DNA from 2 places in the Micromonospora sp. NPDC005979 genome. Region 2 is predicted to be linked to the other one. Evidence: riboswitches for the same ligand, from Rfam matches in the RefSeq annotation. Region 2 holds a riboswitch; the other holds the start of a gene.
What was found. Region 2 has a riboswitch for thiamine pyrophosphate ahead of ABZ272_RS19065 (ECF transporter S component). Riboswitches for the same ligand answer to the same signal wherever they lie in the genome.
Positions count from the first base shown of each region.

Region 1: linked by a shared signal. The riboswitch ahead of thiE (thiamine phosphate synthase) and the one ahead of ABZ272_RS19065 (ECF transporter S component) in region 2 are both predicted to bind thiamine pyrophosphate.

Region 1 covers NZ_JBEXUR010000008.1:272,988-287,077, reverse strand. The annotation lists gene ABZ272_RS16280 (ThuA domain-containing protein) at 1-2,658, opposite strand, end outside; TPP riboswitch at 3,079-3,188, shown strand; gene thiE (thiamine phosphate synthase) at 3,183-3,806, shown strand; gene thiO (glycine oxidase ThiO) at 3,803-4,897, shown strand; gene thiS (sulfur carrier protein ThiS) at 4,897-5,097, shown strand; gene ABZ272_RS16260 (thiazole synthase) at 5,094-5,873, shown strand; gene ABZ272_RS16255 (thiamine phosphate synthase) at 5,870-6,616, shown strand; gene thiD (bifunctional hydroxymethylpyrimidine kinase/phosphomethylpyrimidine kinase) at 6,613-7,398, shown strand; gene thiC (phosphomethylpyrimidine synthase ThiC) at 7,416-9,008, shown strand; gene ABZ272_RS16240 (hypothetical protein) at 9,099-12,080, opposite strand; gene ABZ272_RS16235 (cupin) at 12,158-12,466, opposite strand; gene ABZ272_RS16230 (LLM class F420-dependent oxidoreductase) at 12,463-13,413, opposite strand; gene ABZ272_RS16225 (ABC transporter ATP-binding protein) at 13,416-14,090, opposite strand, start outside.
Region 2 covers NZ_JBEXUR010000011.1:979-15,068, forward strand. The annotation lists gene ABZ272_RS19055 (energy-coupling factor transporter transmembrane component T) at 1-151, opposite strand, end outside; gene ABZ272_RS19060 (ABC transporter ATP-binding protein) at 243-1,658, opposite strand; gene ABZ272_RS19065 (ECF transporter S component) at 1,758-2,345, opposite strand; TPP riboswitch at 2,423-2,527, opposite strand; gene ABZ272_RS19070 (alpha/beta fold hydrolase) at 2,636-3,466, shown strand; gene ABZ272_RS19075 (AAC(3) family N-acetyltransferase) at 3,490-4,296, shown strand; gene ABZ272_RS19080 (SIS domain-containing protein) at 4,293-5,042, shown strand; gene ABZ272_RS19085 (DUF6328 family protein) at 5,162-5,665, shown strand; gene ABZ272_RS19090 (acyl-CoA dehydrogenase family protein) at 5,863-7,785, shown strand; gene ABZ272_RS19095 (hypothetical protein) at 8,009-8,176, opposite strand; gene ABZ272_RS19100 (hypothetical protein) at 8,791-9,399, opposite strand; gene ABZ272_RS19105 (GNAT family N-acetyltransferase) at 9,482-9,925, opposite strand; gene ABZ272_RS19110 (Fur family transcriptional regulator) at 9,922-10,320, opposite strand; gene ABZ272_RS19115 (metalloregulator ArsR/SmtB family transcription factor) at 10,317-10,616, opposite strand; gene ABZ272_RS19120 (metal ABC transporter permease) at 10,665-11,531, opposite strand; gene ABZ272_RS19125 (metal ABC transporter ATP-binding protein) at 11,534-12,295, opposite strand; gene ABZ272_RS19130 (metal ABC transporter substrate-binding protein) at 12,292-13,242, opposite strand; gene ABZ272_RS19135 (hypothetical protein) at 13,297-13,554, opposite strand; gene ABZ272_RS19140 (antibiotic biosynthesis monooxygenase) at 13,584-13,925, shown strand; gene ABZ272_RS19145 (hypothetical protein) at 13,949-14,090, shown strand, end outside.

The DNA.
Region 1 (14,090 bases), on a different contig from region 2:
GAAGTACTCGGCCTGCTTCTGCTTGGGCTGCAGGATCTCGATCTGCCGGCCGGTGAGCGCGCCGGAACCGCCCGCGCCACCCTTGTCGGTGTAGGTGGCCTCGAAGACCGCGAACACGTTCGCCTCGGCGCCGTGCCCGGAGGCGAGCGACGTCTGGACCGTGCCGGTGCAGCCGGTGTGCTGCTCCAGCGGGTGGGCGTGCTCGTCGTGACCGAGCAGCACCTGGAGGTTCACCTTGGTGCAGTCGATCTGCCCGTCCTCGGGGTCGGTCACCTTGACCGTGTAGCGGACCTGGTCACCCCAGTTGAAGAAGCCACCGTCCGGCGGGAACTCGATGGTCACCGTCGGCGCCGTGTTACCCACGGTGACCGGTACGTTGGCCACCGCCGTGCGGCCCTTCGGGTTGGTCACGGTGAGCTGCGCCGTGTAGTTGCCCGCCGTGGCGTACGTGTGCGTCGGGTTGGCCTCGGTGGAGGTCTGCCCGTCACCGAACGCCCAGGCGTAGGTGAGCGTGCCACCGTCCGGGTCCCGAGAGCCGGCGCTGGAGAACTGCACCGTCAACGGGGCCGGACCCGAGGTCGGGTTGGCGGCCGCCGCCGCGATCGGCGCACGGTCACCGGCGGTGTAGTCGATCCGGTAGACCCCGGAGTTGTCGTTGTTGCCGCCGAAGCCGCTGCCCCACTCGATCAGGTACAGCGCGCCGTCCGGACCGAACTCGAAGTCCATCGGCCGGATCATCGACATGCCGGGGAGCAACTGGTTGATGTCCACCAACGACTTGCCGTCGGCGGTCATCTGCATCGTGTACATCTTGTTCTGGTTCCACTCGCCCAGCAGCGCCTTGCCGTCGAAGTAGGCCGGCCACTTGCGGGTCGAGTTGAGGTTGGCGTCGTACCGGTAGGCGGGGCCGCCCATCGGCGCGCCACCGCCACCGATCTCCGGGTACCGCGCGTCACCGGCGTAGCCGTAGTCGACGGTGGCCGGGACGACCGGCGGGAGGTTGGTCAGGCCCGTGTTGTTGGGCGAGTTGTTGACCGGCGCGGCGCAGTCGAACTTCGGACCGCTCGGACCGGACGGGAACGTGTAGTCGTTGTACGCCTCGTTCGTGCCCGTGCAGTACGGCCAGCCGTAGTTGCCGGGGGTCACGACGTTCCACTCGACCAGACCCCGCGGGCCTCGGTCCGGGTTGTTCGAGTTGGCGTCCGGCCCGTAGTCACCGACGTACAGCGTGTCGGTCTTCGGGTCGGTGCCGATCCGGAACGGGTTGCGGAAGCCCATCGCGTAGATCTCGGGACGGGTCTTCTCGGTGCCCGCCGGGAAGAGGTTGCCGGACGGGACGGTGTACGTGCCGTTGTCCTCCGGGTGGATCCGGAGCACCTTGCCGCGCAGGTCGTTCGTGTTGGCCGACGTGCGCTGCGAGTCGTAGTCCTGGCGACCCGGACGCTCGTCGAGCGGCGCGTACGCGTTCGACTCGAACGGGTTGGTGTTGTCACCGGTGGCCAGGTACAGGTTGCCGGCGCTGTCGAAGGTCATGCTGCCGCCCGCGTGGCAGCAGGTGTTGCGCTGGGTGTCGACCCGCAGCACCTGCTTCTCGCTCGCCAGGTCGATGGTGTCGCCGGTCACGGTGAACCGGGACAGCAGGTTCCGCGTGACGTTGTCGTTCGGGGCGTAGTACAGGTACACCCACTTGTTGGTGGCGAAGTCCGGGTCGAGCCGGATGCCGATCAGGCCGTCCTCGTTGCCGGTGAAGACGTCCAGGTCGACGGCGGTGACGGTGTTGCCGGTGTCCGGCTTGATGATCTGCACGCGACCGTCGCGCTCGATGTAGAAGACCCGCCCGTCGGGGGCGATGTCCAGCTCCATCGGGTTGCTGGTGTTGCTGTCCAGCGTGACCTTCTCGAAGTTGGAGGTCTTCGACGCGCCGCAGTCGGCGTCGACCACGCCGGCCGCCGTCTGGATGCCGCCGAGCAGGTGCTTGAGGAACTCGGGCTCGGCGTACGACTCACGGGTGTGCCCGCCGCCGGTGTACCAGGAGCGGCCACCGTCGAAGTCCTGGCACCACGCCGTCGGGTGGTCGGCGCCCATCGCGCCGGCGCCCGGGGTGTAGCTCTTCTCGTCCAGGCTGGCCAGGACGTGCACGTCCGACCGGGGGTTGGTCTGGAAGTTGTACCACTCGTCGAACCGGGACCAGCGTTCCGGCAGTCCGGCGGTGGACGGGTGGGCCGGGTCCTCCACCTTGACGGTGGCCTGCTGGTTCTGCGGGTGGTTGGCGAAGTACGCGCCGACCAGGTCGCCGTACCAGGCCCAGCTGTACTCGGTGTCGGAGGCGGCGTGGACGCCGACGTAACCGCCGCCGGCCTTCACGTACCGCTCGAAGGCCGCCTGCTGGTCGGCGTTGAGGACGTCGCCGGTGGTGGAGAGCCAGATCACGGCCTTGTACTTGGCGAGGTTGGCGTCGCTGAACGCGGCGCCGTCCTCGGTGGTGTCCACCGTGAAGCCGTTGGTGGCGCCGAGCTGCTGGATGGCGGCGATGCCGGTGGGGATGGCGTCGTGCCGGAAGCCGGCGGTCTTCGAGAAGATCAGGACGGAGTAGGGGTCGGCCGCTGCGGCCTTCGGCGCCTTCGGCGCCGCCTGGGAGAGCGGAGCCGCGACAGGCACGTCTCGCGCGGGGATCTGCGCTCCGGACGGAGCCGCCTGCGCCGGGGACCCGATGAGGGCCGTCGACGTCAGCGCGAGGGACAACAGGGTAGCGGTGAGTGGTAAACGGGCACGACGAGAACGGGACACGCCGCCTCCAATGTCGCGGTGGACAGGGATCGCGGGGCCGGCTCGCCGAAGACCGTCCCAGATGGAGCCGGTGGGGACGCCGTGCCAGGGCGTCCACGCCGGCATTTTGTCGAATCGCTGAACAAATTAGTTCTGCTGCATCGATGTCCGGCAAGATGCCGGCGGGTAACGGTTCTGCAACGGCGGGCGACATTCCGAACAGGACAGGAGAAAGCACCCCGATCGATGCGTCGCCTCGGGGCCGACGACCCACCCTTGGCAGAGGAGGCCGATCTGTCGTACGGTGACACCCAAGTAACCCACGGGAGCCCGGTGTACCGGGCTGAGAGGGGGGCTGACAGCCCCCGACCGTCGAACCTGATCCGGGTAATGCCGGCGCAGGGAGGAGCGTTGCCGTGCCGTCCCTTGGACGACTGCATCTGATCACCGACACCCGACCCGGGCGCGATCCCCTCACCGTGGTCCGGGCCGCCCTCGCGGCGGCCCACGCCGACCTCGTCGTGCAGGTCCGGGTCCAGGACTCCGCCACCGACCGCGAGGCGTACGACCTGGCCGCCCGGGTGCTCGCGCTGTGCGCGCCGTACGGGGCGACGTGCCTGGTCAACGACCGACTGCACGTGGCGCTGGCGGTCGGCGCCGCCGGTGGACACGTCGGCGCCGACGACCTGCCGGTCGCCGCGGCCCGGCACGTGCTCGGCCCCACCGGCGTGCTGGGCGTCACCGCCCGCGCGCCGCGCGGCGCGGTCGAGGCGGTCGTCGCCGGGGCCACCTACCTCGGCGTCGGCCCGTGCCACGCCACCAGCACCAAGGCCGGCCTGCCCGAACCCATCGGGTCCGTCGGGGTACGCGACGTCGTCGACGCTGTCGACGTGCCGGTCATCGCGATCGGGGGAGTGACCGCCGACCGGGTGCCGGCGCTGCGCGCCGCCGGGGCGTACGGGGTGGCCGTGGTCGGGGCGGTCTCCTCGGCCGCCGATCCCGGGCGGGCGACCGCCGACCTGCTGCGGGCGCTGGCGTGACCCGCGCCGACGTGGCGGTGGTGGGCGCGGGCCCGATCGGGCTGGCGATCGCGTGGCGCTGTGCCACCCGTGGACTACGCGTCGAGGTGCACGACCCGACTCCCGGGTCGGGGGCGTCGGCCGTCGCCGCCGGGATGCTCTCCCCGGTCGCCGAGGCGTACTTCGGGGAACGGCGACTGACCGAGCTGCTGGTGGCCTCCGCCGCGCGTTGGCCCGCGTTCGCCGCCGAGTTGACCGAGGCCAGCGACGCCGCGATCGGCTACCGGACCGAGGGCACCCTGATGGTCGGGCTGACCGGCGACGACCTGGCCGAGGCCCGCCGGCTGTGGGCGTACCAACAGGGTCTGGATCTGCCGGTGACGCCGCTGCGCCCCAGTGAGCTGCGCGACCGCGAGCCGGCGCTCGCGCCCCGGGTGCGCGGCGGCGCGCTCGCGCCCACCGACCACCAGGTCGATCCCCGGCGGCTGGTGCCGGCGCTGCGCACGGCCGCGCGGCGGGCCGGCGCGGCGTTCGTGCCGCGGCCGGTCCGGCGGTTGTCCGATGTGGAGGCCGGGGTAACCGTGGTCGCGGCCGGTTGCGGCGCGGCCGCCCTCACCGGCCTGCCGGTGCGGCCGGTGAAGGGCCAGATCCTCCGGCTGCGCGCGCCCGGCGGCGTCGCGCCGGGCTTCCGGCACGTGATCCGGGGGTACGCCGACGGCGAGCACGTGTACCTGGTGCCCCGCGCCGACGGCGAGGTGGTGCTCGGCGCGACGGTCGAGGAGCGGTCGGACACCACCGTCACCGCCGGCGCGGTGCAGCGGCTGCTGCGCGCCGGTGTCGACCTGCTGCCCGAACTGACCGAGTACGACCTGGTGGAGGCCGTTGCCGGGCTGCGCCCCGGTACCCCGGACAACGCGCCGATCCTCGGGCCGCTGCCCGGCCGGCCGGACGTGCTGGCCGCCACCGGGCATCACCGGCACGGCATCGTCCTGACCCCGGTCACCGCCGAGGCGATCACCGACCTGGTGCTCACCGGAACGCCCGACCCGCTGCTCACCGGCTTCGGCGCCGACCGGTTCGCCGGCCCGGGAAGCAGTTTCGAGGAGGAGTGATGGAGCTGACGGTGAACGGAGCCGGGCGCAGCGTTCCCGGCGGCGCGTCGGTGGCCGACCTGGTCCACGACGTCGCGCCGCACCAGCGTGGCGTCGCGGTCGCGGTCAACGGCGAGGTGGTGCCCCGGGCCGGCTGGCCGGCCACGGAGCTGCGCGACGGCGACCGCGTCGAGGTGCTCACCGCCGCGCAGGGCGGGTGAGCGGCGTGCCCTTCGAACTGGGTGGGGAGACGTTCGCCTCGCGGTTGATCCTCGGCACCGGCGGAGCCGCCAACCTGCACGTGCTGGAGCAGGCGATCCGGGCGTCCGGCACGGAACTGGTCACGCTGGCGCTGCGCCGGGTGGACACCGCGCCGGGCACCGGCGGCGGGCTGCTGGACCTGCTGGACCGGTGCGGCGTACGGCTGCTGCCGAACACCGCCGGCTGCCACACCGCGACCGAGGCGGTGAAGGTGGCCCGGCTGGCGCGCGACGCGTTCGACACCGACTGGGTGAAATTGGAGGTCATCGGCGACGAGCGGACGCTGCTGCCCGACGGGGTGGAGCTGCTCCGCGCCGCCGAGGAGCTGGTCGCCGACGGTTTCACGGTGCTGCCGTACACCAGTGACGACCCGGTGCTCGCCCGCCGCCTCGCCGACGTGGGCTGCGCCGCGGTGATGCCCGCCGGAGCGCCGATCGGCTCGGGACTCGGCATCGGCAACCCGCACCACATCCGGCTGATCCGGCAGAGCGTGGACGTGCCGGTGATCCTCGACGCCGGCATCGGCACCGCCTCCGACGCGGCGCTCGCCATGGAGCTGGGCTGCGACGCCGTCCTGCTGGCCAGCGCGGTCACGCGGGCCGCCGATCCGGTGGCGATGGCCACGGCGATGCGGTACGCCGTCGAGGCCGGCCGCCTCGCGGCGGGCGCGGGCCGGATCGCCCGACGCTTCCACGCCCTCGCGTCCACCCCCGACGAGGGAAGACCGAACCTGTGACGGGGTCGCCGCCGTCGGGGGTCGTCCTGCTCACCGATCGGCTGGTCGCCAGGAGCGGTCTCGAACGGGTCGTGGCGGAGGCGGTGGCCGGGGGAGTGCGCTGGGTCGTGCTGCGGGAGAAGGACCTGCCCCGCGCCGAGCGCGCCGCCCTCGCCGTCGAGCTGCGCGCGATCCTCGCCGACGCCGGCGGGACCCTCATCGTGGCCGGCCCCGACCCGCTGGGTGGCGACGCCGTCCACCTGCCGGCCGCCGGCCCGTACCCGCCGCCACCGGCCCGCCTGGTCGGCCGCTCCTGCCACAACGAGACCGAACTGAACCGCCTCACCACCGAGCACTACGCCACCCTCTCCCCAATCTGGCCCACCAGCACCAAACCCGGCTACGGCCCACCCCTCGAAGCCGCGGGACTGCGGAAGCTGGTCCAGGCCAGCCCGGTCCCCGTACTGGCCCTCGGGGGAGTGGAAACCCCAGAGCAGGTAACCGCCTGCGTCGAGGCAGGAGCCAGTGGAGTGGCAGTCCTAGGCGCCCTCATGCGAGCCGAGGATCCGTCTGCGACAGCACAACTGCTGACCAGCGCCTTTGAAGAGGCGGTCACCCAGAAGGTCCTGAAAGGCCGGCACGGGCGCACGGAGGTCCCCCGGTCAGGGCTGCGGCCGACCGTGCCCACGCAGGGATCAAGCCTGACCGCCCGGAGTGGGCACGGTCGGCCGCAGCCCCAAAGCGCAACCAAAGAGGAGAGATGACCCCGAAAACCACCCTGACAATCGCGGGCTCAGACTCCGGCGCCGGCGCAGGCATCCAGGCGGACCTCAAGGTCTTCGCGGCGCTCGGCGCGTACGGCACGAGTGTCCTCACGGCGGTCACCGCGCAGAACACCCGGGGTGTCGACGCCGTCCTGCCGTTGCCACCGCGCACGGTCGCGGAGCAGTTGGACAGCGTGCTCGCCGACTTCACCGTGGGCGCGGTCAAGACGGGGATGCTCGGCACTCCGGCCGTCGCCGACGTGGTGGCTCAGGCCGCCCGGGACGGCCGGTTGCCCCAGCTCGTCGTCGATCCGGTGCTGGTCGCGACGAGCGGCCACCGGCTGGGCGTGGTGGGTGCGGTGGAGCGGCTGCTTCCGTACGCGCGGGTGGCGACGCCGAACTGCGCGGAGGCCGCGGCCCTCACCGGACGCGGAGTGGACGACGTGGCGGGGATGGTCGTGGCCGCCGAGGCCCTCGCGGCCGGCGGCCCGGAGTACGTGGTGGTCACCGGCGGCGACGTCGCTGGGGACGAGGCGGTCGACGTGCTGTGCGGCGGCGGTGTCACCACCCTGCTGCGCGGTCCCCGGGTGGACACCCGGCACACCCACGGCACCGGCTGCTCGTTCTCGGCGGCCATCGCCGTGCGGCTGGCGCTGGGCGATCCGGTGCCGGCGGCGGTGCAGGTCGCCAAGGAGTACGTGTTCCGCGCGCTGACCGGCGGGCGGGGCTGGGAGCTGGGCACGGGGCGCGGGCCGCTGGATCACTTCGGCTGGTCCGCCTGATCACCAGGGAGGTTGTCATGCAGGCACGAGGCAAGGTGTACGTCGAGGGATCGCGGCCGGATGTGCGGGTGCCGTTCGCGGAGGTGGCGTTGACCGGTGACCATCCGCCGGTACGGCTCTACGACACGTCCGGCCCGGGGTCGGACCCGGCGGTGGGGTTGCCGGCGCTGCGTGGTCGATGGATCGCCGAGCGCGGTGACGTGGCCCCGGTGCGGGGCGCGGGCACGCCGCTGGCCGGCGCGGACGGTCGCCGGCCCACGCAGCTCGCGTACGCGCGGGCCGGGGTGGTGACGCCGGAGATGGAGTTCGTGGCGATCCGGGAGAACGTCGACCCGGAGCTGGTCCGGACCGAGATCGCCGCCGGTCGGGCGGTGCTGCCGCTGAACGTGAACCACCCGGAGTGCGAGCCGGCGATCATCGGCAAGGCGTTCCTGGTCAAGGTGAACGCCAACATCGGCACGTCGGCGGTCAGCTCGTCGGTGGCCGAGGAGGTGGAGAAGCTGACCTGGGCGACCCGGTGGGGCGCGGACACCGTGATGGACCTGTCCACGGGCAAGCGGATCCACGAGACCCGGGAGGCGATCGTGCGCAACTCCCCGGTGCCGATCGGGACGGTGCCGATCTACCAGGCGCTGGAGAAGGTCGGCGGCGACCCGGTGAAGTTGAGCTGGGAGGTGTTCGCCGAGACCGTCATCGAGCAGGCCGAGCAGGGCGTGGACTACATGACGGTGCACGCCGGGGTGCTGCTGCCGTACGTGCCGCTGGCCGTGGACCGGGTGACCGGGATCGTCTCCCGGGGCGGCTCGATCATGGCGGCCTGGTGCCTGGCGCACCACGAGGAGAACTTCCTGTACACCAACTTCGCGGAGCTGTGCGCGATCCTCGCCCGCTACGACGTGACGTTCTCGCTCGGCGACGGGCTGCGCCCCGGTTCGATCGCGGACGCCAACGACGAGGCGCAGTTCGCCGAGCTGCGCACCCTCGGTGAGCTGACGAAGATCGCCTGGGAGCACGACGTGCAGGTGATGATCGAGGGCCCGGGTCACGTGCCCATGCACAAGATCAAGGAGAACGTGGACCTCCAGCAGGAGTGGTGCCACGAAGCCCCGTTCTACACGCTCGGGCCGCTGACCACCGACATCGCGCCCGCGTACGACCACATCACCTCGGCGATCGGCGCGGCGATGATCGGCATGTTCGGGACCGCCATGCTCTGCTACGTCACCCCGAAGGAGCACCTCGGCCTGCCGGACCGGGACGACGTGAAGGCCGGCGTGATCGCGTACAAGATCGCCGCCCACGCCGCCGACCTGGCCAAGGGGCACCCCGGCGCGCAGGCGTGGGACGACGCGCTGTCGAAGGCGCGGTTCGAGTTCCGCTGGGAGGACCAGTTCAACCTCTCGCTGGACCCGGAGACCGCGCGCTCGTACCACGACGCGACGCTGCCGGCCGAGCCCGCGAAGACCGCCCACTTCTGCTCGATGTGCGGCCCGAAGTTCTGCTCCATGAAGATCACCCAGGAGCTTAAGGAGTACGCCGCCCGCGGCATGAAGGACAAGTCGGAGGAGTTCGTCTCCGGCGGCGGGAAGGTCTACCTGCCGCTGGCCTGACGTTTGGCATGGTCAACCCCGGGTTCCGGGAAGTCGGGGCGTCCTGGCCGGCAGGAAGGCCCGGCTTCACGTAACCCGGGGTCGATCGGGTCAGTCGCGGTGGTGGCGGCCGGTGGAGCGCAGCGAGCGACGGCCGCTCTCCTGCTCGGGCTCGTTGTCGGTGACCGGCTTGCTGAGGCCGGCGACCCAGTCGACGAACTCCTCGTCCTGCGAGGGCAGCGGCTCCGCCGCATCGGGCGCGGGCCGGCTCTCCTCGTCGGCCCGCACCCGGTTACGCCGGAACAGGCCGCCGAGCCGCCCCCGCCGGGCGGACCGCCCGTCGTCCGTGGACGTCCGAGCGGGGTCGTTCGCCGGCTCGGCGCTGCCGGCGGTGGTGGACGCGTCCCCCTGCTCCGGTACGACCGGAGTGATCGACGGCGGCACGATCGACCTCGCCAGGGCGGCCATCGCCCTGGCCTGGTCGGCTCGGTCGGTCGTACCGGTGGCCTGGTCCGGCGTGCTGACGGCTGGTCCGGCGGTGCCGGCGGGCGGTGCGCTGGTGTTCTGGTCCGGCGTACCGGTGCTCTGATCCGATGATCTGGCGCGGCGGGTGGTGTCGAAGGCGTCCCAGGTGGGCACCCGGCTCAGGTCGGGCAGGGGCGCCCGGTGCCGGAAGCGGGGCGTCCAGTCGGTCGACTCCTCGGCGCTCGCGGGCGCATCCGCAGCCGACGATTCCGGGTCGGTCGACGCCGTGGTCCACGACGGGGTGGCCGACCAGGCCGGTGCTGCCGGCGTCCAGCGGTCGGCCCCCGCGTCGCCCGCCGTCGGCTCGCCGAACAGCGAAGCGCCGGTGCCACCCTCGGGTTCGGTGCGGCGGCCCGCCCTGGACTCCGTGACCGGGATGGAGTCTCCGGCGGTCTCGGCGGGCAGGCCCGCGCCCTCGTCGATGGCCCAGGGTTCCGCGGCGGCGGTCCGTGGCGCTTCGTCGGGCGTGGCGCTCTCACTCTCGCCGGAAGGGCGCGACGCGTCGTGGCCGAGCGGCTGGTCGACGCTCGTCACGTCGGTGCCCTTGCCGGCGCGGGCCGTCCGCTTGGCGCGTCCGCCGGTCGTCCCCTCGGTGCTCGTACCGGCGGTGCTCGTATCGGCGGTGGCCGTCGCGCTGGTGTTCGTCCCGGTGGCTGCTGCCGTGCCGTCGTCGGTCGTGGTCGTCGAGGTGGCGGCCGGGACGGACTTCGGCTTGCGCGAGCGACGCTGCTTGGGCGTGGACGCGTCGACAGCGCGGTCACCCGCGCTGTCGACGCTCTCCGTGCTCGGCATGGCGGCCACGTCCGTGACCTGCGGATTCGTGCTCGGCCCGTCCGCGTCCACGACCTGCGGACCCGTGCTCGGCCCGGCCACGACCTGCGGACCCGTGCTCGGGGTGCCCGCGTTGGCCGCGACCGGCTCGCCGGTGTCGCCCGCGCTCGGCGTGCCCGCGCCACCCCTGGCCCGCGTGCCCGCCCTGCGGGCGACCGGAGTGACGGTGGTGCCCGCGAGTGGAGTGCCCGTGTCACCGGAGCCGTCCGTGTCGAGCGGGGCTTCCCTGTCGGGTGGGGCTTCCCTGTCGGATGGGGCTTCCGTGGCGCTGATCGTCGTGCGGTCGGTGGCCTGCTTGTCTCGGCCGGTCGTCGCGCTGTCCGTCGGGCTGTCCCCGCCCGCGTCGGGCGTGGGGCTGACGGCTGCCCTCGCGGACGTGGTGGACGCCGCAGCGATACGGGCCGGGTCGGCGGCACCGCCGGCCGCGTCCTCGTCGCGGCTCGACGGCTGCCGCCCGGCGGTGAACTCGCCGGTCGGGTCGGTCAGCCAGGAGGCGCGGGCCGGTGTGCGGTCGTACCGCCCGCCGGTGGCGGAGGGATCCGGGACTGCGGCGTCCGCTGCCGAACCGGGGGCGGCCGACCGCTGGCGGGGGCCGGTGGGTCGAGGGGTCTCGCCCGGGCGCGTCGCGTCGGCGGGGACCGGGCCGTGCTGGCCGCTCGCCGTGGCCGACGGCCAGTCCCAGTGGGCGGGGACGGTGCGTACACCGGTGGTGTCGTCACCGGCACGCGGACCCGCAGCCGTCTCGACCAGCTGTCCGCCGGCGGGCCCGGGGTGGTCCTCGGCCTGGTCCGTCGACGTCGCCGGCTCAGCACCTGGCAGCGTCGGGCCGGTGGGCAGCGGACGCAGGATGTCGGTGGGCGCGATCGCCTCGGACTCGGCGGCGCGGACGCCGACGGGCCAGCGCAGCAGGGCGGCCGCCGCGGCCCCGAGGGCGCCGGCGAGGACGGCGATCAGCGCGCCGTAGTAGGGGGTCGTCTGGTAGCGGTCGACGGCGTCGCCGGGGCCGGCGGTCAGGTAGGCGAACGCCACCAGCACCGGACCGGCCACCCCGGTCGCCGCGCTGATCAGCGGGATCTGGCCGCGCCACCGGGCCAGTCCGGCGGTCGCCGCGCCCGCGAGCAGCGCCACCAGGGGCAGCACGAGCAGCGCCAGGCGCTGCGCGGCCGCGTCGTTGAGCCAGTCCGGTTCGAGTACGCCGAGTCGCACCGTGGGCAGCGGGCCGGCCGTGCCGAGCGACGGCAGAACGGAGACCAGCGCCAGGAGCCAGATCGTCCCGGCAACGGCCGCCATGTTCCAGCCCAACTCCGGCCGGAGCAGTACGGCGATGGCCGCGCCCGCTCCGATCACCGCGCCGAGGATGGCGCAGATGCCGACCGCCCAGACCGGGTCCACCGAGATCAACTCGGCGGCGCGGGCGGGCTGCATGCAGAGCGGGGCGACGGCGGTCGCGCCGAGCGCGGCGGCGCCACCGATGGCCAGGTGCCGGCCGGTGCTGGCCGGCGGGGTGTCCCGGCGGGCCAGTCGTCCGGTCAGGACGGCGCCGGCCACGGCGGCGTTCGCGGCGAACCAGCCCACCCAGACGAGCTGGGCCGGCCACTGGTTGACGGTCGAGCCGGTGAAGGCGCCGGTGAGCCGGACGATGCCGAAGCCGTACGCGACGCCGAGTTGGCCGGCTCCGGCCAACACACTCACCCCGAGCGCCGTGAGCAGCAGTCTGCCCCAGGTCCGATAGGCCATGTCGGGCACGTTACGCACCTGGTACACCCGATCGCCACCGGCGCGCCGCGCGGCGCGCCGGGGCACGCCCGGCGGGTCTACTTGAGTTCGACCAGTCGGGCCAGGTATGTCGTGTCCCCGACATTGGTGAGCATGTGTACCGCGCCGGGGTCGCGGTACACGACACCGCCGGTGGGCTCGTCGGCGTCGATCCGGGTCCCGTCGATCGTCTGCACGACGTTCTTCGCGCCCTGGATCGCCACCACCAGGTACGGGTGGTCGTGCCGGTGCAGGGGCTGGCGCTCACCCGGTTCGAGCCGGATGTGCCAGACCCGGACCCGGTCGTTCTCGTACACGACCTCCTGGCCCACCGGCCCGAGTTCGGTGCCGTCGATCACGTCGGTCATCGTCCACCGTCCAGTTGGGGAAGCACCTCGGCGGCGATCAGCTCGAGGTGGTCGAGGTCGTCGAGGTCGGTGAGGCGCAGGTGCACCCGGCCCGCGCCGATCTCGGCGAACTCGCCGATCCGCTGCACCAGCTGTGCCGGCGAGCCGACCACCGGGTCCTCCGGCGGCAGCGCGCTCTTCTCGTGCAGGGGCGCGGCCCGTCGGGCGGCCTCCGCGTCGGTACGCCCGATGGCCACCACGATGCCGGCGGAGAGCACCAGCGGCGCCCGCCCGGTCTCGGCCCGACCGGTACGGCCGCACGCCTCCCGTACGCGGTCGTACGCCCCGGCGGTCTCGGCCACGGACTTGAACGGCATGTTGAACTCGTCGGCGTAGCGGGCGGCCAGCTCGGGGGTCCGCTTGGGGCCGCGGCCGCCCACGATGATCGGCGGACCGGGCACCTGCGCCGGCTTGGGCAACGCGGGCGCGTCCACCAGCCGGTAGTGGTCACCGGTGAAGCTGTACGTCTCGCCCACCGGGGTGGACCACAGCCCGGTGATCACCTCGAGCTGCTCGGCCAGCCGGTCGAAGCGCTCCCCGACGGCCGGGAAGGGGATGCCGTACGACGTGTGCTCGCGCTGGTACCAGCCGGCGCCGATGCCGAGGTCGACCCGGCCGCCGCTCATCTGGTCGACCTGCGCGACCAGCACCGCGAGGGGGCCGGGCAGGCGGAAGGTGGCCGACGTCACCAGGGTGCCGAGCCGGATCCGTTCGGTCTCCCGGGCCAGCGCGGCGAGGGTCAGCCAGGCGTCCGTCGGGCCGGGCAGGCCGGGGTCGTCGCCCATCGACTGGTAGTGGTCGGCCCGCAGGAATCCCTCGAAGCCACCGGCTTCGGCCAGTCGGGCGAACCGGAGCTGGGTGTCGTAGTCGGCACCCCGGTGCGGCTCGGTGAACACCGACACCCGCATGGTCATCGTCCCTCCGCGCCGGCCGTGGCCGGCTGGTCGCGTTCCATCAACAGTTCGTGCAGGTCGGCGCTGACCCGGGCGACGTCGGCGAGGTGGGCGTTGCGGCCCAGGGTGCGTGGACGGGGAATGGCCACCTCGACCACCTTGCGGATCCGGCCGGGGCGAGGGCTCAGCACGATCACCCGGTCGGCGAGCAGCACCGCCTCGTCGATCGAGTGGGTGACGAAGACGATGCTGGGCTTGTTCTCCATGTGCACGCGCTGGAGTTCGCCGGAGAGCTCCTCGCGGGTGAGCGCGTCGAGCGCGGAGAACGGCTCGTCCATGAGCATCACCCGGGGTTCGCCGATCAGCGACCGGCACAGCGACACCCGTTGCTGCATGCCACCGGAGAGTTCGTGCGGCAGCCGCTTCTCGAACCCGGCCAGGCCGGCCACGTCGAGCAGTTGGCGGGCCCGCTCGCGGTGCTTGGCGCGACTCCAGCCGAAGATCTCCACCGGCAGCAGGACGTTGTCCAGCACGCTGCGCCAGGGCAGCAGCGCCGGCTTCTGGAACAGCATGGCGATGTCGCGGCGGGGTCGCGTGATCGGCGTACCGGCCACGGTGATCTCGCCGGAGGTCAGCGGGAGCAGCCCGGCGATCAGCCGCAGCAGGGTGGACTTGCCGCAGCCCGAGCGCCC
Region 2 (14,090 bases):
CGAGTTCGACGGCGATGGCGACCGCGGGCGCCACCGGGTCGAGCGTGGCCAGCAGGGTGAACGAGAAGACCAGCGCGGCGGCGAGCTTCGCCACCGGGTTCCGGCGGGCCAGCGGCGCTCCGGGTCGGGCGACCGGCTCGATGCTGATCATGGGCGTGGCTCCCGTCCGGCGCTGCGGCGTCGGTAGCGGCGCGCCGCCGCGTTCACGATCGCTCCGAGGTGACGGTTGCGCGCCGCCGCGCTCACGACCGCTCCAGGGTGACGGTGCGGTCGGCGAGCGCGGCGACGAAGTCCGGGTCGTGGGTGACGCTGACGACGCCGTGCCCGGCGTCGCGCAGGTCGGCGAAGAGGTCGACCAGCTCGCCCCAGGTCCGCCGGTCCTGGCCGAAGGTGGGTTCGTCGCAGATCAGCAGGCGTGGCGCGGTGGCCAGGGCCGTCGCCACGCTGAGGCGTCGCGCCTCCCCACCGGAGAGGGTGTACGGGTTGGCCGCCGCGAGCCGGGTCAGTCGTAACCGCTCGAGTAGTCCGGCCACCGTCTCCTTGACCGCTGCCTCGGGTTGACCCGTCCGGCGTGGGCCGAGCGCCAGCTCGTCGAAGACGGTGCCGGTGACGAACTGGTGCTCCGGGTCCTGGAAGACCGACCCGATCCGCCGCGCCAGCGTGGGCGCGCGCCAGCGGTGCGGGGGAGTGCGATGGTGGGCACCGGCCAGCTCGGCCGAGGCGGTGACCCGGCCGGTGCCCGGTTTGAGCAGCCCGCCGAGCAGCAGCGCCAGGGTCGACTTGCCGGCACCGTTCGGTCCTCGTACGGCGAGGGCCTCTCCGGCGCGTACCGTCAGATCGGTGGGCCCCAGCCGCGACGGCAGGCCGAGCCGGTCGGCGGTGAGCAACACGTCGCCGGCGGCGGCGGTGGCCCGGCGCGGCGCGATGGGGTGACCGGGCACCCAGACGCCCTCGGCGGCGAGGGCGTCGCCGTGCGTGGCGAAGACCGCGTCGGGTGGCCCGTCCGCGCGGATGCCGCCGCCGGGCTCCAGGACGACCACCCGGTCGACCAGCGGCAACGCCTCGGCCACCCGGTGTTCGACGAGGATCAGGGTGGTGTCGGCGTCCAGCGCGCCCGCCACGGCGCCCCGGACCAGGGCGGCGCCGTCCGGGTCGAGGTTGGCGGTCGGCTCGTCGAGCAGCAGCAGGCCGGGCCGCAGCGCCAGCGCGCCGGCCAGGGCGAGGCGCTGCTGCTCGCCGCCGGAGAGGGCGGCCGTGTTGCGGTCGCGGGGGTACGGGAAGCCGACGCGCCGCAGCGCCTCGTCGACGCGCGGCCAGATCTCGTCCGTGGGTACGCCCCGGTTCTCCAACCCGAACGCGACGTCGTCGCCGCTGCGTGCCATGACCAACTGGGTCTGCGGGTCCTGGAAGACGATGCCGACCCGTTCCCGGCCCTTGCGCGGGTCGAGCCCGTCGATCTCGACGGTGCCCTCCTGCTCACCGGAGTCCTCCGGCAGCAGCCCGGCGAGCGCGGCGAGCAGGGTGCTCTTGCCGGCCCCGGAGGGCCCGAGCAGCAGCACCCGCTCCCCGTCCGCCACCCGGAGATCAACCCCGCGCAGCGCCCAGGCCCGCCGCCCGGCGTGCCGCCACCCAAAACCCCGCAGCAGTACCCCCACCACCCCTCCTCCCGGGTCGTCCCCCTGTTGATCAAGAGGTTCGCGTCAGAATTCCGCCTCGCGGTGACGCCAACCTCTTGATCAACGAGGTAAGGGCAGGTTCTAGACCAGCGCGCGGGTTCGGCCTGATGGGAGGCGGTCCAAGGCGCCGGTGTTGGCCAGGGCGCGGGTGAGCGCCCAGCCGCCGACGCCCGCGATGATCGTGGCGCTGACGATGGTGAGCAGCGCGTACGGGATGCGGTAGTCGCCCAGCGCGTACTCGGCGTTCCAGACGAAGAAGTCGAACAGGGCCGCGCTGAGGCCGGTCAGCGCGCCGGCCAGCACGGCGGTCGGCAGGCGGTACGACCGGTACCGGAAGGCGGCGAACGCCAGCTCGGCCCCGATTCCCTGCACGATGCCCTGCGGGATGACCGTGCCGGCCCACTGGCTGCCCAGTAACGCGGAGATGACCGCGGCCACCGTCTCGCAGTAGAGCGCGGCGCCGGGCTTGCGGATGACCAGCCCGCCGACCACGGCCGGCATCAGCCACACGCCGTAGATCAGCGTCTGCGCCGGCGGGAAGAAGGCGAACGCCCCCTCGGTGGCGCTCCAGACCAGGCCCCAGGCCCAGAAGATGACGCCGAAGGCGACCGCGATCACCGAGGCGACCACGATGTCGATCGTGCGCCAACGGTTGGTGGTGTTGTCCATGCTGTGCTCCCAGTTCAGTGAAACGAACCAGGAGAAGACGCACGCCGCGCGTCCGGTGGCACCGGACCCACGGCGCGGCTGGAGGTCGACCGAACTCCCTGCGCTGGCATTACCCAGATCAGGTTCGAGGGTCTGCGGGCGTGCCCGCACTCTCAGCGCTGTGCGCTCCCCTGTCGGATGTGAAGTTGTCTCGCTGACGCTAGCACCGACCAGGGGTAACAGCCCAGCAGGGCGTCACCGTGGCCGGCGCATCCGGGTCGGCGCGACGACGGCTGGGTAGGCTGACGATCATGCAGGTCGACGCGCGGGGTCTGACATTCGAGGTACGCACCGGCGGCCCGTCCGACGGCGTCCCCGTCCTGCTGCTGCACGGGTTTCCGCAGCACAGCGGCGAGTGGGACGAGGTCGTGCCGCCGCTGCACGCCGCCGGCCTGCGCACCTACGCCCTCGACCAGCGGGGCTACTCGCCGGGCGCGCGCCCCGCCGAGGTGGCGGGGTACCGGATTCCCGAGCTGGTCGCCGACGCGGTCGCGGTGCTCGACGCGCTCGGTCTGGACGCCGTGCACCTCGTCGGCCACGACTGGGGCGCGGTCGTGGCCTGGGCGGTGGCCGCCGCGCACCCGCAGCGGGTCCGTACGTTGACGGCGGTGTCGGTGCCGCATCCGGCGGCCATGGCACACGCGCTCGCCACGGACGGCCAGCAGAAGGCCCGGTCGTCGTACATCGCGCTGTTCCGCAAGCCGGGCAAGGCCGAGAAGGTGCTGCTCGCGTGGCACGCGACGGCGCTGCGCAAGCTGCTGGGCGGGGTGGGCGACGCCACCCGGGTTAACCGCTACGCCGAGCCGATGCGCGAGCCGGGCGCGCTCACCGCCGCCCTGAACTGGTACCGGGCCATGTCCCGCGCCGACCTGGCCGCCGTCGGCCCGGTCGCCGTACCGACCACCTACGTGTGGAGCGATCGGGACGTCGCGATCGGCCGGACCGCCGCCGAGGCGTGCGCCGCCCACGTGACCGGCGACTATCGCTTCGTACCCCTGGCCGGGGTGAGCCACTGGATCCCGGACGCCGCGCCCGCCGCGCTGGCCGAGGCGGTCCTGGCGCGGGTCGCCGGGACGGCCTGAGCCGTGCCGGGCGGGGGAGAGCTGTGACCGTTCCCGTCGGCGGGCCGAGCACCCGCCGGTCGATCGCCGCGCAACTCCGCCTGCTGGGCGTACGCCCCGGATCGACGGTGCTGGTGCACGCCGGGATGCGCCCGCTGGGCTACGTCTGCGGCGGACCGCAGGCGCTGGTGCTCGCCCTGCGTGACGCGCTCGGCCCGGACGGCACGATCGTGGTGCCCACCCACACCCCCGACAACAGCGACCCCGCGCAGTGGCGGAACCCGCCGGTGCCGGTGGACTGGTGGCCGCTGATCCGCGCCGAGATGCCCGGCTTCGACCCGGCGGTCACGCCGAGCCGCCACATGGGCGTCCTCGCCGAGACGGTCCGCTGCTGGCCACGGGCACTCCGCAGCACCCACCCCCACGTGTCGTTCGCGGCGCTCGGCCCGACGGCCGGGCAGGTCGTCGCCGGGCACGCGCTGGCCGACATGCTCGGCGAGGCCTCACCGCTGGCCCGGCTCTACGACCTGGACGCCGACGTGCTGCTGCTCGGAGTCGACCACAGCGTCAACACCTCGCTGCACCTGGCCGAGTACCGCCGTCCCGCCCTCGTCCGCGAGCGACTGGGCGCGGCGGTGCGGACCGCCGACGGCGGCCGGGAATGGGTCTGGTGGCAGGACGTCCGGCTCGACGAGAGCGACTTCGGCGCGCTGGGCCGGGACCTCGACGCCACGACGGTGGTCCGCGTCGGCCCGGTGGGCGCCGGGACGGCGAGGTTGGTACGCCAGCGGGCGGCGGTCGACTTCGCGGTGCGGTGGTTCGCCCGCAACAGACGGACGGAGGACGTATGACGGTGAGCGCCGAGGACTACCTGAGGGTGGTGACCGAGACGATGTCCCGGGTGGCCGCCAGCCAGGCCGAGGCCGTGGGTCGGGCCGCCGACCTGATCGCCGACGCGGTACGCGCCGACGGGGTGGTGCACGCCTTTGGCACCGGGCACTCGGAGGCCCTCGCCATGGAGATCGCCGGCCGGGCCGGCGGGCTGGTACCCACCAACCGGATCGCCCTGCGGGACCTGGTGCTGCTCGGCGGCGAGCCGGCCGACGTGCTCGGGCCGCTACTGGAACGGGACCCGGCGGTGGCGCACCGGCTCTGGGCGTTGGCTCCCGTACGGCCCGCTGACATCTTCGTGCTCGCCTCGAACTCCGGGGTCAACGGCGCGATGGTCGAGTTCGCCACGCTGCTCAAGGAACGGGGTCACCAGCTGGTCGCGATCACCTCGGCACAGCACTCCGGCCGGATGACCTCCCGCCACCCGTCCGGGCGCAAGCTGGCCGACCTCGCCGACGTGGTGCTCGACAACGGCGCGCCGTACGGCGACGCGACGCTGCCGTTGCCCGACGGGGGCGCGGTCGGCGCGGTCTCCTCGATCACGGCCGCGCTGCTGGCCCAGCAGATCACCGTGGAGGTGGTGGCGCGGCTGCTCGCGGTGGGGGAGCGGCCCCCGGTCTACCTGTCGGCGAACATCCCGGACGGGGACGCGCACAACAACGCGCTGGAGGCCCGGTACGCCGGACGGATCCGTCGCGGTTCCTGACGTTGCCGCGCGATGAACGGCAGGTGTCGTGAGCCTGTTTCGCGCTCGGTCGGGTGGGGCATTGGCGTTGCTGCCGGCGGCCAGGACCGTCGGCAGTACCGTCGCACCGGAGGTAGCGCGTGTCCAAGGAGACCGAGAAGCAACGCTGGCAGCGTAACTTCGCCGACCTACTCCAGGAGTTGCGGGTCGCCCAGACCGGCGTGCAGATCCTCTTCGCCTTCCTGCTCACCCTGCCGTTCAGCAACGGCTTCACCCGGACCAGCGAGTTCCAGCGCGACGTCTACATCGTCGCCCTGCTCGCCGCGGCCGCCGCCACCGCGATGATCATTTCGCCGGTGGCGTTCCACCGGGCGCTGTTCCGCCAGGGGCGCAAGCCGGAACTGGTGCGGTTCGCGCACCGCATGGCGACCGGCGGCCTGGGCTTCATGTTGATCGCCATGGTCAGCGCGGTGCTGCTGATCACCGACTTCGTGCTGGACCGGCCGATCGCCTTCGTGCTGAGCGCGCTGGCCGGGCTCTGGTTCCTCGTCTTCTGGGTGATTCTGCCGTTCGCCCGGCGCAACTGGGGTGACGACGACATCGACGACGAGGACGACGACCCGGACACGCTCACCGTCGGCTGACCTCCGTCGATGTTCACGCCACGCTACCCCTGGGTAACAACCGGGGGTAGCGTGGCGTTAGTCGCACACGTCGAGCAGCCGCACCGAGCTTCGAGGGGGCAGCCGTGACCACGACACAGGACGGCCGACCGGCACCGGACGGCCCCGAATCCGGTCCTGCCCCCGAACCCGGTGCCTCGGCCGGCACCGCCGCACCGCTGCCCGCCGAAGCCGGACAGGTCTCCGAGAAGGAGGCCCGCAGGGTCGCCGAGGCCGCCCGCGAGTCCACCTGGGACCGTCCCAGCTTCGGCAAGGAACTGTTCCTCGGCCGGTTCCGGCTCGACCTCATCGACCCGTGGCCGCGGTCCGACCCGGACGACGTGGCCCGCGCCGAGGAGTTCCTCGGCCAGCTGCGCTCCTTCATCACCTCCGAGGTGGACGGCGCGGCAATCGAGCGGGACGCCTCCATCCCCGACTCCGTCTTCCACGGCCTCGCCGACCTCGGCGCGTTCGGCATGAAGATCGACCGGAAGTACGGCGGCCTCGGGCTGAGCAACCTGCACTACTGCCGGGCCCTGATGCTGGCCGGCTCGGCCAGCCCGGCGATCGGGGCGCTGCTCTCGGCCCACCAGTCGATCGGCGTGCCGCAACCGCTGAAGATGTTCGGCACCGCCGAGCAGAAGCAGCGCTTCCTGCCCCGACTCGCCGCCGGTGAGGTCTCCGCGTTCCTGCTCACCGAGCCGGACGTCGGCTCCGACCCGGCCCGGCTCGCCACCACCGCCGAACCGACCGACGACGGCACCGGCTACCGGCTCAACGGCGTGAAACTCTGGGCCACCAACGGCACCGTGGCCACCCTGCTGGTGGTGATGGCCCGGGTGCCCGCCGCCGACGGTCGACGCGGCGGCATCACCGCGTTCGTGGTGGACGGCGACAGTGCCGGCATCACCGTGGAACGGCGCAACGAGTTCGTCGGCCTGCGCGGCCTGGAGAACAGCCTGACCCGCTTCCACGACGTGTTCGTTCCCGCCGAGAACGTCATCGGCGGCGAGGGCAAGGGCCTCAAAATCGCCCTGACCACGCTGAACACCGGCCGGCTCTCGCTGCCGGCCATGTGCGTGGGCGCCGGCAAGTGGGCGCTGCACGTGGCCCGGGGATGGGCCGCCGACCGCGTTCAGTGGGGACGGCCGGTGGGCGAGCACGAGGCCGTCGCCCAGAAGCTCTCCTTCATCGCCGCGACCACGTACGGCATGGAGACCATGCTCGACCTGTGCTGCCTGCTCGCCGACGACGACCGCAACGACATCCGGATCGAGGCCGCGCTGGTCAAGCTCTACGCCAGCGAGATGGCCTGGAAGATCGCCGACGAGCTGGTCCAGATCCGGGGCGGGCGCGGCTACGAGACCGCCGACTCCCTGGCCGCCCGCGGCGAACGCCCGGCCAACGTCGAGCAGGTGCTCCGCGACCTGCGCATCAACCGGATCTTCGAGGGCTCCACCGAGATCATGCACCTGCTGATCGCCCGGGAGGCCGTCGACGCCCACCTGTCGGTGGCCGGCGACATCATCGACCCGGAGGCGGGGCTCGGCCGCAAGGCCCGCGCCAGCGCCCGGGCGGGAGCGTTCTACGCGCGGTGGCTGCCGACCCTCACGGTCGGCAAGGGCCAGAGCCCATCGGCGTACGCCGAGTTCGGTCCCCTCGCCGGCCACCTGCGCCAGGTGGAACGCTCCTCGCGCAAGCTGGCCCGTTCGACGTTCTACGCGATGTCGCGCTGGCAGGGAAAGATGGAGCGCAAGCAGGCGTTCCTCGGGCGCGTCGTGGACATCGGCGCGGAGCTGTTCGCCATGTCCGCCGTCTGCGTGCGAGCGACCGCCGAACGTGACACCCACCCGGAGAACGTCGAACTGGCCGACCTGTTCTGCCGGCAGGCCCGCGTTCGGGTGGACGCCCTGTTCGCCGCCCTCTGGAACAACACCGATTCGGTCGACACCGCCGCCGCCAAGCGGATCCTCGCGGGCCGCTACGCGAGCGTGGAGGAGGGCGTCGTCACCCCGTCCGCCGAACTGCCCTGGGTGGCCCGCTGGGAGCCCGGCCCGTCCACCGCCGAGGACGTCCGCCGCCGCATCCCCCCGAAGCCGTAGGCCTTCGCGACAGGTCCCCGACCCATCGGCGGGACGATCGCGGCGTTGGCGGGGACGATCGCGGCGTTGGCGGGGACGATCGCGGCCCGCAAGATCGTGCTCGATCCTGGATTCAGTGGCATCCCTGCGACCCCGAGGCCACTACTTCCTGGTTCGAGCACGATCTTGGTGCGGTGCGGTGCGGTGCGGTGCGGTGCGGTGCGGTGCGGTGCGGTGGGGCACGTCAGCGGGCGACCGCCCAGGCCAGCACCCCGGCCAAGATCAGACCGTTGAGCCCGGCCAGGGCGAGGTACGCCGCAGGTGGAATCTTCTTGCCCCGGCGGACGAAGGAGACCAGGACGGCGGCGTAGCCGAGCAGCAGGACGGCGATGACGATCAGGAAGTAGAACACCCGACGACCTTAACGGCCTGTACCCGCACCCCCGAGCCGCCGCCACACCCCCAAACCCCACGCCCCGTGTTCCCGCCCCGAGTGTTCGCGCCGATCTTGCACTTTCGGTTGTCAACTCAGGACGGTATGCCCCTTACGTCACCACAGAAAGTGCAAGATCGCGGGGTGGTCACCGCCCGACCTCGTCGATCATGGAGTTGTGGTGCCTGTTATAGGGATTGAGGGGTGCTTTGTCACCCACCAGAACTCCATGATCGACGAGCGGGGGCGCGGGCGAGGGTGGAGCGGGGCGGGGGAGAGGGGGCGCGAGGGTGCACCCGTGGGCGAGGGCTTGGCGCGGGTGGGCGAGGTGCGGGCTCGCGTGGGCGCGTGGGCGAGGGTGGGCGCGTCGGCGTGGGCGAGGGTGGGCGCGCGGGCGTAGGCGCATGGGGTAGGCGCATGGGTAGGCGCGGGGGCGTGGGGCGCGTGGGCGTGGGGCGCGTGGGCGTGGGGCGTGGGTGGGCGCGTGGCGCGGGCGTGGGGCGTGGGCGTGGGGCGTGGGTGGGCGCGAGGGCGTGGGTGGGGGAGGGCGTTGGTGGGCCGGGGTTGAGGGGCGTGGGGTGAGGGGTGGGGGGTTAGCGGGCTTTGTTGCGGAGGCCTAGTTGGCGTAGCTCCAGCGCGGCCAGGGCGTCGACGGTGTCGTCGTCGCCGCGTCGCCACGCCTCGGCGACGTCCGGGGCGATCCGCGTGAGCCGGCCCAGCGGCTGGGTGGCCAGCGCGCGGAGCGCGAGCAGGTCCCGTCCGGCCGGTACGGCGGCGAGCTTCGCGGCCGAGCCGGCGCGACGCATCCAGCGCAGCCGCAGCGGCAGCCAACCGAAGAGCACCAGACCGAGCGGGAAGATCAGCACCGCGACGGTAAGGGCGAGGGCGAGTTGGTCGACCAGGTGCTGCTGTTCCCGGCCGGCGTCGGCGAGCCCTCGGGCGGCGTCGGCGGCGCGCTGGAAGGGTGCGGTCAGTTCGTCACCGACCAGCGGTACCCGGCGTACCTTGCCGCCGGCGTCGGCGAGGTTGTCGGCGAGGCCACTGCCCGCGCCCTCCAGCTTCTGCCCGGGTACGGCGAGCTTCTGCACCAGGTCGTGCAGCCAGAGGGCGGCGCGGATCGCGACGTACACCCAGACGACGACGAGCAGGTCGGTGAGCAACTGACGGACGGCGGTCGGAAACCGATCGGCGTAGATCTTCACGTCGGACAGCGTGCCACGAACGACGACGGGCCGGCACCCGTCGATTCGGTGGCCGGACCGGAGGGCGGGAGCCAGCCGTCGATCAGGCGAGCCGCAGGTCCACGAACGCGATGGTGTCGCCCGGTAGGACGTACCGGTCGGTCTCGACGAAGCCGTGGTGGCGGGCGAACCGCAGGCCCCCGTCGTTGGACGCCAGGACGACGGTCTCGATCGTCTGCGCGCCCAGCTCACGGGCCCGGGCCAGCCCGCGCTGGTAGAGCTGCTCCCCGTAGCCGTGCCGGCGGCTCCCGGGCAGCACCCGGGCGATCACGGTCGCGGCGTCGGGCGCCGGGGGGCGTACGGTCGAGCAGCCCACGGCCACCCCGTCGGCGTACGCGACCTCGAGGATGTGGCGCTGGGCTCGAGCGGCGATCTCGTCGGCGGACAGGGGCGCCGTCGGGATGATCGAGTTGTGGATGTGCTGCCAGTCGCGCAGCGCCGTCTCGGTGCCCGCGGACTGGACGGGAGTGAACCGAAGGCCCGTCATCGGACGCAGGTCGGGCAGGTGCCGAAGATCTCCAGGGTGTGGCTGACATCTGCGTACCCGTGCTCGGCGGAGACCCGGTCCGCCCAGCTCTCCACCGCCGGGCCGGCGACCTCGACGGTACGCCCGCAGGCCCGGCAGACCAGGTGGTGGTGGTGCCCCTCGCTGCACCGGCGGTAGAGGTGCTCGCCGCCCGGCGGGCGCATCACGTCGATCTCGCCCGCGTCGGCCAGCCCCTGGAGGGTGCGGTAGACGGTGGTCAGGCCGACCCGCTCGCCGCGCTGCCGGAGCATCGCGTGCAGTTCCTGGGCGCTGTGGAAGCCGTCCATCTCGCCCAGCAGCGCGCTCACCGCCGAGCGCTGCCGGGTGTTGCGTACGGCGGCGCCGCTCTCGCTCATGATCCCTCCCCCGCGTGACTGACCGCGTCCGCCACGATATGCGCGACGTGCTCGTCGACCAGGCTGTAGGCGATCTCCCGACCTCGACGCGAGCCGCGCACCACGCCCGCGCCGCGCAGCACCCGCAGGTGCTGGGAGACCAGCGGTTGCGCGGCGCCCAGCTTCTCCACCAGCTCGTGCACGCACCGCTCGCCGTCGGCGAGCTCGCTGACGATGGCCAGCCGGATGGGCGCGGACAGGGCTCGGAGCAGTTCGCTGGCTCCGTCGAAACCCTCGTAGCCCGTTGCGCTGGTCATCTTGCAACGGTAACCAATACCACCGACATCCGCCGATCCGGCCAGGCCCTAGTCGAGGACGACCTCGTGCGGCTCCACGGCTGGTACGAGCGCCGGCGCGGTGCGGCGGTGCCGCCTACGCCAGATCGTCCCGGCGACGGCCATCACCAGGAAGGAGGCGATGGCCAGCAGCACCACCGAGGCCCCGGGCGGGGTGTCGGCGCTGGCGGCCACCCAGACACCCGAGCCGGCGGCGAGGAACCCGAGCGCCATGGCGGCGGTCATCGTGCTGCGGAAGCCCCGGGTGACCTGCTGGGCGGCGGCCACCGGAACCACCATCAGCGCGCTGATCAGCAACACGCCGACGGCCCGCATCGCGATGGTCACCGTGACCGCGGTGGTGACCGCGATCAGCAGGTTGAGCGTGCGCACCGGGAGGCCGGAGACGCGGGCGTACTCCTCGTCGTGGCTGATCGCGAAAAGCGCCGGCCGCAGGGCGATCATGGTGATCAGGATCGCCGCACCGAGCACTCCGACGGTGATCAGGTCGTCGGTCGAGGTGGAGAGCAGCGATCCGAACAGGTAGGCGTTGAGGTTGGCGCTCGTCGCGTCCGAGAGGCCGACCAGCAGGACGCCACCGGCGATGCCGCCGTAGAAGAGCAGGGCCAGGGCCAGATCGCCGGAGGTACGCCCGCGGGCGCGGACCAGCTCGATGGCGATCGCGCCGACGGTGGCGACGATGACCGCCACCAGCACCGGTGAGCGGTTCAGGAGCAGGCCTGCGCCGACACCCGTCAACGCCACGTGGCCGATGCCGTCGCCGATCAGCGTCAGTCGGCGCTGCACCAGGTAGATGCCGAGCGCCGGAGCGGCCAGGCCGATCACCAGCGCGCCGATCAGGGCACGCTGCATGTAGGGGTACTGAAAGAGTTCCATCGTCAGTTGCTCCACAGCCCGGCGGGCTCGTCGGGACCGTGCGGGTGCACGTGGTCGTGATCGGGCTCGGCGTGGTGGCCGGCCGGGTCCGGAACCGGGCCGTCGTGACAGATGCCGCCCTGGTGGACGACGACCGCCCGGCTGATCACCGGTCGCAGCGGGCCCAGCTCGTGGGCCACCAGCAGCACCGTCCCGCCGTCGGCGACGAAGTCGCGCAACGCGCCCGCGAACGCCTCCTGGCTGGCCGCGTCCACTCCGGCGGTGGGCTCGTCGAGGATCAGCAGTTCCGGCTTACCGGCCAGCGCGCGGGCGATGAGGGTGCGCTGCTGCTGTCCGCCGGAGAGGGTGGACACCGGATCGGTGGCCCGTTCGGCGAGCCCGACCGCCCGCAGCGCCGCGTCGACGGCGGCCCGGTCGGCGGCGCCGGGAGGGCGCAGGATGCCCCGGCGGGCCAGCCGGCCGGAGGCCACCACCTCACGGACGGTGGCGGGCACGCCCGACCCGGCGCCGAGGCGCTGTGGGACGTACCCGATGCGCTGCCACTGGCGGAACTGGCGCAACGGCCGGTCGAAGAGGGTGATCGAGCCGGAGCTGAGCGGCACCAGGCCGAGGATGGTGCGGATCAGCGTGGACTTGCCGGAGCCGTTGGCCCCGAGCACCGCGACCACCTCCCCGGCGGTCACGGTGAACGAGACGTCCCGGAGAACGGGGCGGCCTTCGTAGCCGACCGCGCCGTGCTCCACGGTGATGACAGGTGTGCTCACGAGCAGCTCAACGCCGTCCGCAGGGTCTGCAGGTTGGTACGCATCACCGAAAAGTAGTCGGCGTCGCTGCCCGCAGCGAGTCCTTCGATCGGATCGAGCACCGCGGTCTTCGCGCCGACCTGACCGGCGATGGTCTCGGCGACCTTCGGGCTGACCAGCGCCTCGAAGAAGATCGTGGTGGCGTGGTGTTCCTTCGCCTCCTCGATGACCTGGGCGAGCCGCTGGGGCGAGGGCTCGACGTCGGGGCTGAGCCCGGTGATGCCAACCTGGTCGAGGTGGTAGCGGTCGGCGAGGTAGCCGAACGCGGTGTGGCTGGTCACGATCTCGCGTCGCTGGCAGGTCGCCAGGCCCTTGGTGAACTCGCCGTCGAGGGTGGTCAGGTCGGCGCGCAGGGCCGCGGCGCGGGCGGTGTAGTCGGCGGCGTGCTTCTCATCGACCGTGCCGAGCTGTTGGGCGAGCTTGTCGCCGATGGTGGCGAGCCGGATCGGGTCGAGCCAGACGTGTGGGTCCTTGGCGTGCCCGTGCCCCTCCTCGCCCTCCTCGTCGCCCTCGTGGTTGTGGCCGCCGGAGCTCGCGTCCATCAGCGGCTGCACGCTGGCTACGTCGAACACGGGTGCGTCGTCGTCCTGCGCGATCGCCTCGTCCACCGCGGGCTGGAAGCCCTTGAGGTAGACGATCAGTTCGGCCTCGGTGATCTCACCGACCTGGCGTGGGCTCAGCTCCAGGTCGTGCGGCTCGGCGCCGGGCTTGGCCAGGTTGGTGACGCGGACGGCGTCGCCGCCGACGCGCTCGGCGACGAACTGGAGTGGGTAGAACGCGGCCACCACGTCGACCCGTTGGGGATCGGCGCCGGCCGGGCCGCCGGTGGAGCAGCCGGTGGCGGCGCCCAGGGCGATCAGGGCGGTCGCGGCGGCGGCCAGGACGCGGGACATGGTGCGGTTGCTCATGTCGCCAACTGTCCGTGGTAACGACAATGATTGTCAAAAACGCATGCTTGCATGTCAGAGCAGCTTCGCCAGGCCCACCGTCACCAGCAGAGTCAGCATCAGCAGCCGGAGCACCCTCGTCTGCGGCGCCTGAACCGGCCAGGTGGTCACCAACAGGGCGATCAGAGCGGCGGCGAGGGCCAGCGTCAACAGGCCGCCGACCACCCCCGGCGTGAAGAACGCCACCAGCACCACCACCAGGGTGAGCAGGAACACCGACGTCGGGTTCGCCCCGGCCAGCCGGGCCAGCAGAGGGCGCTGCGTACGCTGCATCCCACAGACTCTACGAGGAGGAACCCCCGGTGCTGGTGACCAACCGGTTCGTGGTCGACGTCGATGTCGCCGACGGCTTCACCGAACGGGCGCACGCCGCCCTGACCGCGCTGGCCGCCTGCCCCGGCTACCTGCGCGGCCAACTGGTCCGGGCCCTGGACGACCCCCGGTACTGGTCCCTGGTCACCGAGTGGGAGTCGGTCGGCACCTACCGGCGGGCACTGGGCGCGTTCGAGGTCAAGGTGAGCGCGGTGCCGTTGCTCGCCGAGTCGGTGGACGAGCCGTCCGCGTACGAGGCGCTGGCCAGCGCCGCGCCGGGCGGAGCCGTGGTGGTCGCCGAGAGTGATCGGGCGGCAGGTCCTTACCGCTGAGACTCGGGCACTACCCTGCTCCTATGACCGCACCCGCCCCGCCGCCCGGTCCCGGTGTGGCTCCTCCCTTCGCCGCGCCTCCCACCGAGGGGCGTCGTACCCGGCTCTGGATCGGCCTCGGCGTCGGCGCCCTCGCCGTGCTGCTCTGCTGCGGCGGAGGTGGCA